Regions from separate parts of the Dysosmobacter sp. Sow4_B12 genome, predicted to be linked through region 1. Evidence: riboswitches for the same ligand, from Rfam matches in the RefSeq annotation. Region 1 holds a riboswitch; the other holds the start of a gene.

Evidence for each region. A riboswitch is a leader RNA that binds a small molecule or an ion and turns the genes downstream of it on or off. The one in region 1 is predicted to bind magnesium.
Region 2: another riboswitch for magnesium. It lies ahead of mgtE (magnesium transporter); the one in region 1 lies ahead of mgtE (magnesium transporter).

What each region holds. Positions count from the first base shown of each region.
Region 1 is NZ_JBQKKR010000011.1:54,886-62,211, reverse strand. It holds gene ACTQ4R_RS10075 (TetR/AcrR family transcriptional regulator C-terminal domain-containing protein) at 1-21, shown strand, start outside; gene ACTQ4R_RS10070 (sugar phosphate isomerase/epimerase family protein) at 73-999, opposite strand; gene ACTQ4R_RS10065 (HIT family protein) at 1,159-1,581, shown strand; gene pyk (pyruvate kinase) at 1,733-3,472, shown strand; gene mgtE (magnesium transporter) at 3,518-4,891, opposite strand; M-box (ykoK) riboswitch at 4,997-5,158, opposite strand; gene ACTQ4R_RS10050 (JAB domain-containing protein) at 5,330-6,004, shown strand; gene uvrB (excinuclease ABC subunit UvrB) at 6,118-7,326, shown strand, end outside.
Region 2 is NZ_JBQKKR010000014.1:18,139-25,464, forward strand. It holds gene ACTQ4R_RS11035 (S-layer homology domain-containing protein) at 1-1,340, opposite strand, end outside; gene mgtE (magnesium transporter) at 1,534-2,544, opposite strand; M-box (ykoK) riboswitch at 2,785-2,946, opposite strand; gene recQ (DNA helicase RecQ) at 3,001-4,806, opposite strand; gene ACTQ4R_RS11050 (sugar-binding transcriptional regulator) at 4,951-5,880, shown strand; gene ACTQ4R_RS11055 (hypothetical protein) at 6,064-6,213, shown strand; gene ACTQ4R_RS11060 (DAK2 domain-containing protein) at 6,219-6,683, shown strand; gene ACTQ4R_RS11065 (dihydroxyacetone kinase subunit DhaK) at 6,733-7,326, shown strand, end outside.

The DNA of each region.
Region 1 (7,326 bases):
GAGGCGCTGCTGCAGCCATGAAAAAAAGGACTGTTCTGAATGAACAGTCCTTTTTATATATGTAGGAAACGCTCAGACAATGACACGGTGCAGCAGGGCGGAGGCCTGCTCCAGGGCGTCCATGACGGGGATGGTGTAGTCCTCCTGCTCAATGCTCAAGGCGCCGTCATACCCGGCGGAGCGGAGGGCCTCCACGAACCGGCGCCACCAGGATTCGTCGTGACCGGTGCCGGGGGTGACGAAGTTCCAGGAGCGGGTCTTGTATTCCAGTACGCCCTTGGTATCCAGCATGGTATTCACGGCGCTGGCAGGTTCGGTCCGCACGTCTTTGATGTGGACGTGGTAAATGCAGTCGGACAGGGCGTCGATCATGGCCAGGGGATCGCCGCCCATCCAGAACAGGTGACTGGGGTCCATGTTCACGCCCACGGTCATGCCCACGGCAGCCTGGAGGCGCCGCAGGTTCTCCACATTGTTCACCAACTGCCAGCCGTGGAACTCCAAAGCGATGCGCTCCACGCCGTGGCTCCTGGCCTGGGCCACCAGCTTTTCCCACTGGGGAATGGCTACCTCCCACTGGTAGCGGAGGATGTCCTCTGTTTCAGGAGGCCAGCTGGTCACCACCCAGGTGGGCATTTTGTCCCCCTCACAGCCGCCGGGCAGGCCGCTCATCATGACCACGGTCTTGAGGCCCAGCTGCTCCGACAGCAAAAAGGTCTTTTCCGCCACGGCCCGGTCCCTCTCGCCCTTTTCGCCGGGGAACAGGGGGTTCCCGGAGCAGTTGAGGGCCGAGATGGTGAGGCCGTTGGCATCCAGTGTGTCCAGCAGCTCCCGGCGCTTGCCGGCGTCGGCGGTCAAGGTGTCCAGGTCGATGTGGGGAGCGGGGGACCAGTTGCCGCAGCCCAGCTCCACCTGCTCCAGCCCCAGCTTCCGGCACACGGCCGCCGCCTCCGGGAAGGAAAGATGGGCCAGACTGTCTGTTACCAAACCTAATTTCATGGGAAAGACCCTCCTTGCATCATGTTTTTTCCAGCTTACCACATCCCGGTCCAAAAATCCACAGAGAACCGCTTTGATTTTTCTTGACGAAAAACCGCCGGCGGTTGTATGGTAAGAAAAAGGGGCTTATCCCCAATCCGGAATCAGGAGGAAAATGACATGGGTTGTTTTTACTGTGACGAACACCACGAGGGCCGGGAGGCCATTATGTACAAGGTGGGCCAGATGAAGGCCGGCACGCTGTATCTGTTTAAGGACCAGGCTCACAAGGGCCGCTGTGTGCTGGCGCTGAAAAACCACCGCCGGGAGCTGTGGGAGTGCGAGCCCCAGGAGCGGGCGGATTTCGCCGAGGACCTGGCCCGGGCCTCCAAGGCCATCCAGGACCTGTGGGGCTGCACGAAGCTGAACCTGGCCTCCTTCGGCGACGCCAATCCTCATCTCCACTTCCACATCGTGCCCAAGTACGAGGGCGGCTTTGAGTTTGGCGGCGGCTTTGAGATCACCAACCCCCAGCCGGTGCACCTGGCGGAGGAGGAGTACCAGAGCATGATCGCGGAATTGAAAGAAAAACTGGGTATCTAATCGTTTAGCTTTCAAAGTGCGGCAGAAATGCCGCACTTTTTTCTGGCAGCTTTACGCAAATTTTTGCGTGATTCCTCTTTTCTGGGGGCGGCATCTGTGGTAGAATGCTATTCGGTGAAATTTGTTCCTTTCAAGAAAGGTGGTAATAAATATGAGAAAAACCAAGATCGTCTGTACTCTGGGACCCGCCACGGACCGGGAGGGTGTTTTGCGGGAGATGCTGCTCTCCGGCATGAACGTGGCCCGCTTCAACTTTTCCCACGGTGACCACGCCGGCCACAAGGCCCGGTTGGACACGCTGAAGGCGCTGCGGAAGGAACTGGACCTGCCTGTGGCCGCCATGCTGGACACCAAAGGCCCCGAGGTGCGGCTGAAAAGCTTCAAGGACGGCTCTGTGGAGCTGAAGGAGGGCTCTGAGTTTACCCTGTGCACCAACGAGGTGGAGGGCGACGAGACCCGCTGCTCCATCACCTATAACGACCTGCCCGGCGATGTGAAGGCCGGGGACGCCATCTTGCTGGACGACGGCCTGGTCCGCATGACCGTGCTGGAGACCACGCCCACCACCATCCGCTGCAAGGTGCTCAACAGCGGCGTCATGAAAAATAACAAGGGCGTCAATATCCCCGGCGTCCGCCTGTCCATGCCCTATGTGAGCCAGCGGGACCGGGAGGATATCCTCTTCGGTATCCGGGAGGGCTTTGACTATATTGCCGCCAGCTTTGTCCGCACCGCCGCGGACATTCGGGAGCTGCGGCAGATCCTGGACCAGAATAACTCCCACATCCGCATCATCGCCAAGATCGAGAACCGGGAGGGCGTCAGCAACCTGGCGGACATCCTGGCCGTGGCCGACGGCATCATGGTGGCCCGGGGCGACATGGGCGTGGAGATCGACTTCACGGAGATCCCCGTTATTCAAAAGGACATGATCGCCCAGTGCGTGGCCTGCGGCAAGCCGGTCATCACCGCCACCCAGATGCTGGACTCCATGGTGGAAAATCCTCGCCCCACCCGGGCGGAGATCACCGACGTGGCCAACGCCATTTACGACGGCACCTCCGCCATCATGCTCTCCGGCGAGACCGCCGCGGGCAAGTACCCGGTGGAGGCGGTGCGCACCATGGACGCCATCGCCCTGCGGACGGAGGCCAACATCGACCGGGCCAAGCCGTTGAAGGTCTCCGGCAAGGAGCGGCTGTCCATCACCACCGCCATGGCCCACGCCGCCTGTACCACCGCCATGGACATCGGCGCCGACGCCATCCTCACCGTCAGCCAGCGGGGCGTCACCGCCCAGATGGTCAGCCGCTTCCGGCCCCAGACCACCGTGGTGGCCCTGCTGCTGGACGAGCAGGTCCGCCGGCAGATGAGCCTGTACTGGGGCGTGGAGGCCATCATGATGCCCTATGCCAGCAGTTCTGACGAGCTGGTGGATTTTGCCGTGGAGGCGGCGGAGAAGGCCGGAATCGTGAAAAACGGCGATCTGGTGGTGGTCACCGCCGGCGTGCCCGTGGGCGTGGCCGGCACCACCAATATGATCCGCGTCAAGCAGGTGGGCGGCTCCCTCATCAACGCCACCGGCATCGGCGGCAAGAAGGCCAGCGGCCGCCTGTGCGTGTGCCGGGTGCTGGACGATGTGGCGGAGAAGTTCCGCCCCGGTGATGTGCTGGTGGTGCCCTATACCACCAACGCCCTGCTGCCCTACATCCGCGAAGCCGCCGCCGTCATCACGGAGGAGGCCAGCGCCGACTGCCACACCGCCACCGTGGGCCTTACCCTGGACAAGCCCGTCATCGTGGGAGCGGTAGACGCCACCCGCCGCCTGACGGACGGCCTGCGGGTGTCCGTGGACTGCGGCCGCGGCGTGGTCCAGACCCTGCCGGAATAAGAAAAGCAAAAACAACCCCCGCCCATTGGCGGGGGTTGTTTTGGTTCAAACGCCCAAAATCAGGGAGGCGAACTGGAAGTAGATCAAAAGGGACAGGGAGTCCACAATGGTGGAGATGAAGGGAGAGGCCATGACGGCGGGGTCAAAGCCCACCTTTTCCGCCAGGATGGGCAGGGAGCAGCCCACCAGCTTTGCCACCATCACCGTGCCGATGAGGGTGGCGCACACCACCAGAGCCACCGTGGGGGTGACGGTGGGGTTGTGGAGCAGCCACCGGTCCACCAGCATCATTTTTATGAAGTTGGCTGCCGCCAGACACAATCCGCAGCAGATGGACACCCGGAACTCCTTCCACAGCACCCGGACCAGGTCCGAGAACCGCACCTCCCCCAGGGACAGGGCGCGGATGACGGCGGTGGAGGCCTGGGTGCCGCTGTTGCCGCCGGTGCCGGAGAGCATGGGGATGAAGGAGGTGAGGATGGCACAGGAGGCCAGGGCGCTTTCAAAGTGGGTGAGGATGATGCCGGTGAAGGTGGCGGAGAGCATCAGCACCAGCAGCCAGGGGGTGCGGGCCTTCCAGGTCTCCAGAGGGCCGGTTTTCAGATAGGGCTTGTCAGAGGGCAGAATGGCGGCCATCTTCTCGATATCCTCGGTGACCTCCTCCTGCAGAACGTCCATGGCGTCGTCCACGGTGACGATACCCACCAGACGGTTTTCCGTGTCCACCACGGGAAGGGCCAGAAAGTCGTATTTGCTCAAGGCCCGGGCGGTGGATTCCTGGTCATCCAGGGTCTGGACGGAGATGAAGTTGCGCTCCATGATGTCGCCGATGATGTCGTCGTCATCCGCCAGCAGCAGCGTCCGGATGGACAGCAGGCCGATGAGGTGGCGCCCCTCGTCGATGACGTAGCAGACGTTGATGGTTTCCTTGTCGGGGCCGGTGCGGCGGATGCGCTTGAGGGCGGCCTCCACCGTCATGTCCTCTTTCAGGTCCACAAACTCCGTGGTCATGATGCTGCCGGTGGAGTCGTCGGGGTACTTGAGGATCTCGTTGATGCTCTTGCGCATCTCCGGGTCGGAGTGCTTGAGGATGCGCTTGACCACGTTGGCGGGCATCTCCTCCACAATGTCAACGGTATCGTCCAGATACAGCTCGTCCAGCACTTCCTTCAGCTCCGTGTTGGAAAAGCTCTGGATCAGCAGCTCCTGCTGGTCGGAATCCAGCTCCACGAATACCTCCGCCGCCAGCTCCTTGGGCAGCAGGCGAAAAACCAGAGCCACCTTTTCATCCAGCTCGCCGCACAAGGCGGCGATGTCCGCCGCCTCCATGGGCAAAAGGAGGTCCCGCAGGTCCGCGTATCGTTTTCGGGCGATATACTCCTCGATCTTCTCCAGCAGCTCTTCCCGGTTTTCTTCCAGCTCAAACACGCCGCGCGTCCTCCTTTCCGGTTTCAGTGAAAAAATAAATTCCCTGCTCGCCCGGAACGGTGCGACCAGAGAATGTCCCTTTCCCGGAGGACCTGCGCCCTCCGCCACCGTTCAAGCTTTAGCCTCACAAGGCGGTGAAATCGCGTTAGATGATACCTTCGTGTTCGATATCGCCTGTTCAAACCAACTCATGATGTCTCCATCACTCCGCGGCAGCGATCCATATCCCTGTGGTAGCCTTACCTACCGGACGATATGTAATTTTTTGTTTTCTTCGTTTATATTATGCCAAAAAATTACGGCTGTCAACCCGAAGGACGGCTGATTTGGAATTTCCCGGCCCGAAAACCGCTTGTCGCCTGTGGGGCGGCGTGGTATAATAGGACATTCCGAAGAAATTGCGGCTTGGAGGAAGGGCGGGAGGCGCGCATGGGTATTCACGACGGACACAGAGAGAAGATGCGGCAGCGCTTTTTAAGCGGCGGACTGGACCATTTCGCGGACCATGAGGCCCTGGAGCTGCTGCTGTATTACGCCATCCCCCGGCGGGACACCAACCCCATCGCCCACGCCCTCATGGAGCGGTACGGCTCCCTGCCGGCGGTGCTGGCCGCCCCGGCGGAGGACCTCGAGAAGGTGGACGGCATCGGGGAAAACGCCGCGGTGCTTTTGAAGCTGGTGCCCCAGCTGTACCGCAAGGCCCGGCTGGCGGAGGCGGAGCAGGAGACGGTCCTCAACTCTTCGGAGCGGGCCGGCGCGTATCTTCTGGAGCGGTTCGTCGGCGAGACCCATGAGGTGGTCTACGCCCTGTACCTGGACCGGAAGGGCAAGCTCATCGCCTGCCGTCACCTGGGGGAGGGCGGCATCTCCTCCGCCGGGCTGGACATCCGCCGGCTGTTGGAGCAGGCACTGCTGACCTCCGCCAGCGCCGTGATCCTCTCCCACAACCACCCCAGCGGCGTGGCGCTGCCCTCGCCGGATGACTATGTTGCCACAGACCGGGCAAAATCAGCATTGCAGAGCATCGGCGTCCAGCTGGCGGACCACATCATCGTGGCGGACAACGACTTCGTGTCCATGGCCGACAGCGGGTATCTGCTTTGAACCGCCCCGGCTTTTGCCGAAGCGGGAAGAACAAGTATCGAACATATGTTGCATTCAAAAGGCGGCTATGGTATCATAAATGCGCAAACAAATAAGCTGCTTGGGAGGACGACATGCCAAAATTTCAAGTCGTTTCTGAATACCAGCCCTCCGGCGACCAGCCGCAGGCCATCGCGGCGCTGGCGGAGGGGATCGAAAACGGACTGAAGGAGCAGGTGCTGCTGGGCGTCACCGGCTCCGGCAAGACCTTCACCATGGCCAAGGTCATCGAGCAGGTGCAGCGCCCCACCCTGGTGCTGGCCCACAACAAGACCCTGGCGGCCCAGCTGTGCGCGGAGTTCAAGGAGTTTTTCCCCAACAACGCCGTGGAGTATTTTGTGTCCTATTACGACTATTACCAGCCGGAGGCCTATATCCCCCATACGGACACCTACATTGCCAAGGACGCCTCCACCAACGACGAGATCGACCGGCTGCGTCTGTCCGCCACCTGCGCCCTGCTGGAGCGGCGGGACGTGATCGTGGTGTCCTCCGTCTCCTGCATCTACGGCCTGGGCGAGCCGGATGACTTTGCCAAAATGGTGGTATCTTTGCGGGTAGGCGCCCAGTGGGACCGGGACGAGCTGCTGCGGCGCCTGGTGGAGATCCGCTACGAGCGCAACGACATCGCCTTCGAGCGGAACATGTTCCGGGTCCGGGGCGACACGGTGGAGATCTACCCCGCCTACTATAAGGACAAGGCCATCCGGGTGGAGTTCTTCGGGGATGAGATCGACCGCATCAGCGAGATCACGCCTCTGACCGGCGCGGTGAACCGGGTGCTGAACCACATCGCCATCTATCCCGCCAGCCACTATGTCACCACCAAGGGCAAAATGGACCGGGCCATCGGCGAGATCCGCCGGGAGCTGGAGGAGCAGGTGAAGGTATTCACCGACAACGACCAGCTGGTGGAGGCCCAGCGCATCCGCCAGCGGACAGAGTACGATATGGAGATGATGGCGGAGCTGGGCTATTGCTCCGGTATCGAGAACTACTCCCGCATCATTTCGGAGCGGCCCGCCGGGTCCGCCCCCATGACGCTGCTGGACTTCTTCCCGGATGACTTTTTGCTGTTTGTGGACGAATCCCACGTAACACTGCCCCAAGTGCGGGCCATGTACAACGGCGACCGTGCCCGGAAGGATTCCTTGGTGAAGTACGGCTTCCGCCTCCCTTGCGCCTACGATAACCGCCCGCTGAAGTTCGAGGAGTTTGAGGAGCGCATCGGCCAGGCGGTGTTCGTCTCCGCCACGCCGGGACCCTATGAGCGGGAGCGGGCG
Region 2 (7,326 bases), on a different contig from region 1:
AGCTGGACGGAATTGCCGGAGGTGATGCGGTAGATGATGTCGCCTGCGGCGGCGCCATCAGAGGAAGAGCCGGAATCCGCCTCGCCGATGCGGATGACCAGCTTGCCGTCGGCGTAATCGTCGTCGCCGCAGGCACGGAACTTCATCGTCACCGTGCTGCCATCGGCGTCATCGTCCGCCACGAAGGAAAGACCCTTGATGGGATAGTCGCCGTAATCGTCGCTGCTGTAATAGAAATCGTAGTCCTCCAGTTCGCTCTTGCTGAAGGATTCCTCTCCCTTTTCATCATAATCGTAATACAGCACACCGTTGGAGGTCTTATAGGAGCTGTCGGGATAGAAGGTCACATACCGGAAGGTATCGTCACACTCGTCCTCGTAAAACTCCTTGAAGTCCGAGCGGTCAAAGGCCACCTCGTCACCGGCGTCCACATCATAAGTGATGTCGCCCTTACTGCTACTGCTGCTACTGCTGGAGCTCACTTTGCCGATGCGGATCTTCAGCACGCCGTCAGCGTAATCATCCTCGCCGCAAGCGCGGAACTCCAGTGTCACCGTGCTGCCGTCGGCGTCGTCGTCCGCCACGAAGGACAGCTTGTTGAGGGGATAGTCGCCGTAGGCGCTCTTGCTGTAATAGAAGTCGTAATCCTCCAGGTCGCTCTTGCTGAAGGATTCCTCGTCCTTTTCGTCATAGGCGTAATACAAAACACCGTTGGCGGTCTTATAGGAGCTGTCGGGATAGAAGGTCACATACAGGAAGGTGTCATCGCACTCGTCCTCGTAGAACTCTTTGAAGTCAGCGCGGTCAAAGACCACTTCCTCTCCGGGGTCCACATCATAGGTGATGTCGCCCTTACTGCTACTGCTGCTCTTGGTATCCGCCTCGCCGAGCCGGATCTCCAGCACGCCGTCGGCGTAATCGTCATCGCCCCAGGCGCGGAACTCCAGCGTCACCTTGCCGCCGTCGGCATCGTCATCCGCCACGAAGGACAGCTTGTTGAGAGGGTAGTCGCCGTAGGAGCTTTTGCTGTAATAAAAGTCGTAATCCTCCAGGTCGCTCTTGGTAAAGGATTCCTCGTCCTTTTCGTCGTAGGCGTAATACAAAACGCCGTTGGAGGACTTGTAGGAGCTGTCGGCCTCAAAGGTCACATACCGGAAGGTGTCGTCGCACTCATCCTCGTAGAACTCTTTGAAGTCCGCGCGGTCAAAGACCACTTCCTCTCCGGGGTCCACTTCATAGATGATGTCGCTGGAGGCCGCCGACGCCGCCGGGACCATGCCCACCACCAGAGCCGCCGCCAGCACACACGCCGTCAGCTTCTGCTTTACAATGCCTTTCATTTTGACTTGATTCCTCCGTTCCTGGATACTTCAGCCAACGGACAAGCCACTGGCTGATAGCTGGCTTTTATTATACATCAACCGCCTATGGACTGTCTTGCGAATTTGTAAATTTTTTTCATTTCTTTTCCCGGCGCTTGACTTGCCCGTTTCCATACGTCTGTAACCGCCGTGCCTCCCGCGCTTTTTTCCGCTAAATCCCCAACAGCCAGGAGGCCATCTGGAAATAGACCAGCAGGGACAGGGCGTCCACCACCGTGGTGATGAGGGGGCTTGCCATCACCGCCGGGTCAAAGCCCAATCTCTTGGCCAGGATGGGCAGCAGTCCGCCCACCAGGTCCGCCAGGATGACTGTGACCGCCAGCGTCAAGCTGACGGTAGCCGCCACAGCGGTGCCGACGCTGCTCATCACCAGCAGCCGAAGAAAATTCACCGCCGCCAGCGCCAGGGCGCACAGGCCGCTGACCCGCAGCTCCTTCCACAGGACCCGCAGCCAGTCGGCAAAGCGGACCTGGCCCAGGGATAAGCCACGGATGACAGTCACCGAGGACTGGCTGCCGCAGTTGCCGCCGGTGTCCATCAGCATGGGGATAAAGGCGGTCAAGGCCACCTGGGCGGCCAGCGCATCCTCAAAGTGGGAAATGATGCCGCCGGTGAGCGTGGCGGAGAGCATCAGCAGCAAAAGCCAGGGGATGCGGTCCAGGAAGAGCCGGGCCGCCTTGCTCTCCAGGTACGGCTTTTCCGAGGGCATCATGGCGGCCATGCGCTCCATATCTTCCGTGGCCTCCTCCTGCAAAACCGCCATGGCGTCGTCAGCGGTGACCACGCCCACCAGGCGGTTCTCTCCGTTTACCACCGGCAACTCCAGCAGATCGTACTCCTCCATCAGCTGGGCGGCCAGCTCCTGGTCATCCTCCGGCTGGAGGGTGACAAAGGGGTGGGACATGACGCTCTCCACCAGGATGCCGCCCCGGGTCAGCAGCAGGTCCCGCAGCGCCACCTGGCCCAGGAGGGTGTAATCCTCCCCCACCACATAGCAGTGGTTCATATTGGCATCCGGCAGGCCCACCTGGCGGATGCGCTCAATGGCCTCGTTCACCCGGCAGCGGGGCGGCAGTACCACCGGCTCCGTCCACATGATGACAGCCACAGTGTCCTCCCCCACGGGGCGGACAGATTCAAACAGCTTCTCGTTTTTCAGCATGATCGTACCTCCTTGTTTTCCGGGAGCCGCAGCTCCATTCGACAGGGAGGCCGGACAAACCGCGCCTAACCGGGACAGACGCCTGGGGGCAGACTGTCCTGACGGCTGTTCCGGTCAAGGGCTTTCCAGTTGTCTGGCCTTCGACTGCCCGCGTCCATCTCGTTCACCTCACTTGTTCTTAACATCAATCAAAAAGACGCATGCCCCAACGGTGGGCATGCGTCTTGCTTCTGCGCTGTCTTTGACCTGCCACCGTTCAAGCTTCAGCTTCGCCGGGCGGTGAAATCGCATTAGGTCATGCCTTGCTTTCGACAAGCCCTGTTCAAACCATCGCGTGATGTCTCCATCACTTTGCGGCAGCGATCCATATCCCTGCGGTAGCCTTACCTACCGGACGCATTTTGATTGTAAAAACACTATATCCGAATTTTCTCCCGCTGTCAACCCACAGCCGTTTTAAAACTTTCGGATCTCCTCCAAGAACTGTTTTCCATACCGCTCCGCCTTGGCGCTGCCCACGCCGCCCACGGCCCGCAGCTCCGCCATGGTGGCGGGACGGCGGACCGCCATCTCCCGCAAGGTCTTGTCGCTGAACACCATATAGGCCGGGATGCCCTGGAACCGGGCGGTCCTGGCCCGCAGGCTCCGCAAATGCCGGAACAGCTCCGCGTCCTCCCCCTCCAGCTCCATAGGGATGGGACGGGAGGCAGGCAGTTTCTCCCGGTCGGACCGCATCAGCAGCGGCGCGGCGCCGTACACCACGTCCTCCGCCTTCTCCGTCAGCCGCAGCACGGGATAGGGACCGGCACTGGCCTCCAGCACCCCCGCCTCCAGCAGGCAGCGGATGCGCTCCCGGACCTCTGCCTGGGTCAGTTCCTTTAAAGCACCGTAGGTGGCCTCCCGGTCCATGTGGTACTTGCGGACCTTGTCCGTCACAGCGCCGCAGAGGGTCTCCGCGATGACGCCGGCGCCGAAGCATTGGCCTGTCTCCGCGATGCAGCGGACGATGAGCTTCGCTTCCCGGGAGATGTCCACCTCCTCAAAGTTATGCAGGCAGTTATAGCAGGTGCCGCAGTAGTCCGGAGCGGATTCCCCGAAATACTGCAGGATGTACTGCCGCAGGCAGTGGCGGGTCTGGCAGTAGCCCGTCATCTGCCGCAGGCGCTCCCTGTCCCGCTCCCGCAGACGGGCCGCCGTCACGGCGTCCAGATCCTCCCGGGGCTCACTGTGCTCGATGAGGTACTGGGCCGTCCGCACGTCCTGGCTGCTGTACAGCAGGATGCAGCTGGAGGGAGCGCCGTCCCGGCCGGCCCGGCCGGCCTCCTGGTAATAGCTCTCCATGTCCTTGGGCATGTTGTAGTGGATGACATAGCGGACATCGGACTTGTCGATGCCCATGCCGAAGGCGTTGGTGGCCACCATGACCGCCGCCCGGTCATAGAGGAAATCCTCCTGGTTTTGCAGACGCTCCTCCGGCTCCAGTCCCGCGTGGTAGCGGGTGGCGGCGATGCCCTCCTCCCGCAGAAAATCGCAGACCTCCTCCACAGTCTTCCGGGTGGCGCAGTACACGATGCCGCACTTGCCGGGCCGGCTGCGCACCAGCTCCAAAAGCGCCGCCCTCTTGCCGGAGGGCTGGCGCACCTCGAAATACAGGTTCTCCCGGTCAAAGCCGGTAGTGACGGACAGCGGTGATCTCAGCTCCAGCAGCTTCAGAATGTCCGACCGCACATCCGGCGTGGCGGTGGCGGTAAAGGCCCCCACCGGCGGCCGCTTGGGCAGGGCGTTCACAAAGGCGGGGATGTTTAAATAAGACGGGCGGAAATCCTGGCCCCACTGGGAGATGCAGTGAGCCTCGTCCACCGCCACCAGGGAGATGTCCGCCGTTTCCGCAAAGGCCCGGAATCCCTCTGTTTCCAGCCGCTCCGGCGCCACGTAGATGATCTTGTACCGCCCGGCCTTGGCCCGGTCCAAGGCCAGCAGATACTGGCGAAAGGTGAGGCTGCTGTTGAGATAGGCTGCCGGCACCCCCATCTGCACCAGAGCCGTCACCTGGTCCCGCATAAGGGACACCAGGGGCGAGACCACGATGGTGATTCCCGGCAGCAGCAGGGCCGGGACCTGGTAGCACACAGACTTTCCCGCTCCGGTGGGCATGACGGCCATCACGTCCCGGCCGGAGAGCAGGGCGTCGATCACTTCCTTCTGGCCGCCCCGGAAGGCGTCGTATCCGAAATAGGTTTTTAAAGCTTCTTCCTTGGTCATGGTTCTGATTCCTTTCTGTTTCCGTGCCATTGTACCACAGGCGGCGGCAAAATGATACCGCCGCTCCCGTTTTTCCCGGAGCCGCTGTTGCATTTGGTACATTTCTGTGATACTGTAACATATGTAACCAAGGAGGTGGAAACCATGCAGGACAAGACGGACAAGCTGCGGCGGCTGGCACTGGTGGCAAGACGCTATTATTTGGAGGACAAAAAGCAAAGCGACATCGCCGCGGAGCTGGGCGTTTCCCGCCCTCTCATCAGTAGGATGCTCAGTGAGGCCCGGGAGCTGGGGGTAGTGGAGATCACCATTCACGCTCCCGGTGAGACCGCCAACGCCCTTTTGCGCCGCTTGGCGGAGACCACCTTCCTCCACGGCGGTGCCCTGGTCAGCGACGGCGGAGACGACGGCCAGACCAATCTCGCCCTATGCCGGGAAACACTGGCACTGCTGGAGCGACTGGAGGCCCGACAGGTGGGCATCGGCTGGGGGCATTTCATCGGCCAGCTGGTGTCCTTGGTGGAGGCGGAACCGCCGAAGCACAGCGGCGTGAAGCACCTGTTCCCCCTCCTGGGCAACGCGGGCTTTCCCATCCGCAATTACCACTCCAATGAAAATGTCCGCATCCTGGCGTCGGCCCTGGGGGCGGAGCCTCACTTCCTGTACCTGCCCGCCCTGGCGGAAAGCTGCGAGGAAAAGGAGGTCCTCTGCGCCACGGAGCTGTACCGCCAGATGGACCAGCAGTGGCGGCAGATGGACACCGCCTTGGTGAACATCGGCAACTATCCCTCCACACCGGATTTCGCCTCCGTGGCCCGGTACGGTCCTCTGCTGCAGCGGCAGCGGGCCTGCGGCCGTCTGCTGGCGTACTTTTTCAACGAAAGCGGCCAAATCATCCGCTCCGACCACGATTTTGCCATTCAGCTGCCCATTGAGCACCTGGCCCAGTGCCGCAACGTGGTGGGGCTATGCTCCGCCAACACCAGCGTGCGGGCCCTGCGGGGCGCCCTGCGGACCGGGCTGTTCACCCATCTGGTGGCCCGGGAGCAACTGGTATCCCAGCTTTTGGAGTAAAGTAACATATGTAACGCTCTCACAGACGTACTGCTCTGTGAGAGTGTTTATTTTTTGTGCTTTTTTACATAGAATATTGATTTTTACTTTATCGATATGTAGAATTTGATTGTCATTTATTAACTTTTGTAACTATTTTGTTATGCTGCGAACAGATGTTAACAGTATAGGAGGCGTATGCACATGACCTTGGACCGGGCCGCTGTGGCGGCCATGCTGACCAGCGCCGCCAAATTGCTGGCGGACAACGCGACCGTCTCAGCGAGATCGACTCCCGCTTCGGTGACGGTGACCACGGCGTCACCATCAACAAGATCGCAAAGCTCCTTCTAGATCGGGTGCCACAGTGGGGCGACGAGAGCATCCAGGACTTCCTGGACGATCTGGGCACCGCCATTATGGAGGTGAAGGGCGGCTCCGCCGGTCCTCTGTACGGCACCATGATCGGCGGTCTCGGCGTGGAACTGGGCCCCGATGAAAGCGAGCTGGATGCCGACGGCGTGAAGCGGATGTTTGCCGGATGCCTGTCCGAGATGGAGGACATCACCACCGCCAAGGTGGGCGACAAAACCATGATGGATGCCCTCATTCCCGCGGTGGAGGCTGCCCAGGCGGCGGAGGGTTCTCCCAGGGACATCCTGTTGGCTGCCGCTGCCGCCGCCGAGGCCGGCGCCGTGGCCAGTGAGCAGTTCGTATCCAAATTCGGCCGTGCCCGCAGCTACAAGGAGCAGACCATCGGCACGCCCGACGCGGGTGCCGTATCTACCTCCCTGTTTATTCGCGGTTTAGCGCAAGGACTATAAAGCAAAAATACTTTATTTAAAATCTTAATATAACAGGAGGACTCCCGCCATGAAAATGAAGAAGTTCATCAACAGCCCTGACAATCTGACCGACGAGCTGCTGGACGGCCTGGTAGCCGCCAACCGCTCCCTCATCCACCGGGGTGAGGAGAACATGATCATCAATAACGCCTTGGAAAACGCCGACCGGGTCACCATCGTCACCCAGGGAGGCTCCGGCCATGAACCCGCCATCTCCGGCTTCGTAGGCGAGGGCATGGTGGACATCTCCGTGGTGGGTGACATCTTTGCCGCTCCCGGCCCCCAGGCCTGCGTGGACGCCATCAAGCTGGCGGACAAGGGCAAGGGCGTTTTGTACATCGTGCTGAACCACGCCGGCGACATGCTCACCGGCAACTTGACCATGAAGCAGGTGAAAAAACAGGGACTCCACTGCGTGAAGGTAGTCACCCAGGAGGACGTATCCAACGCTCCCCGTGAGAACGCCGACGACCGCCGGGGGGTGGTTGGCTGCATCCCCACCTACAAGATCGCCGGTGCCGCCGCTGCCGAGGGCAAGAGTCTGGAGGAAGTTGCCGCCATCGCCCAGCGCTTTGCCGACAACATGGCCACCCTGGCCGTGGCCGTCCGGGGCGCCACCCAT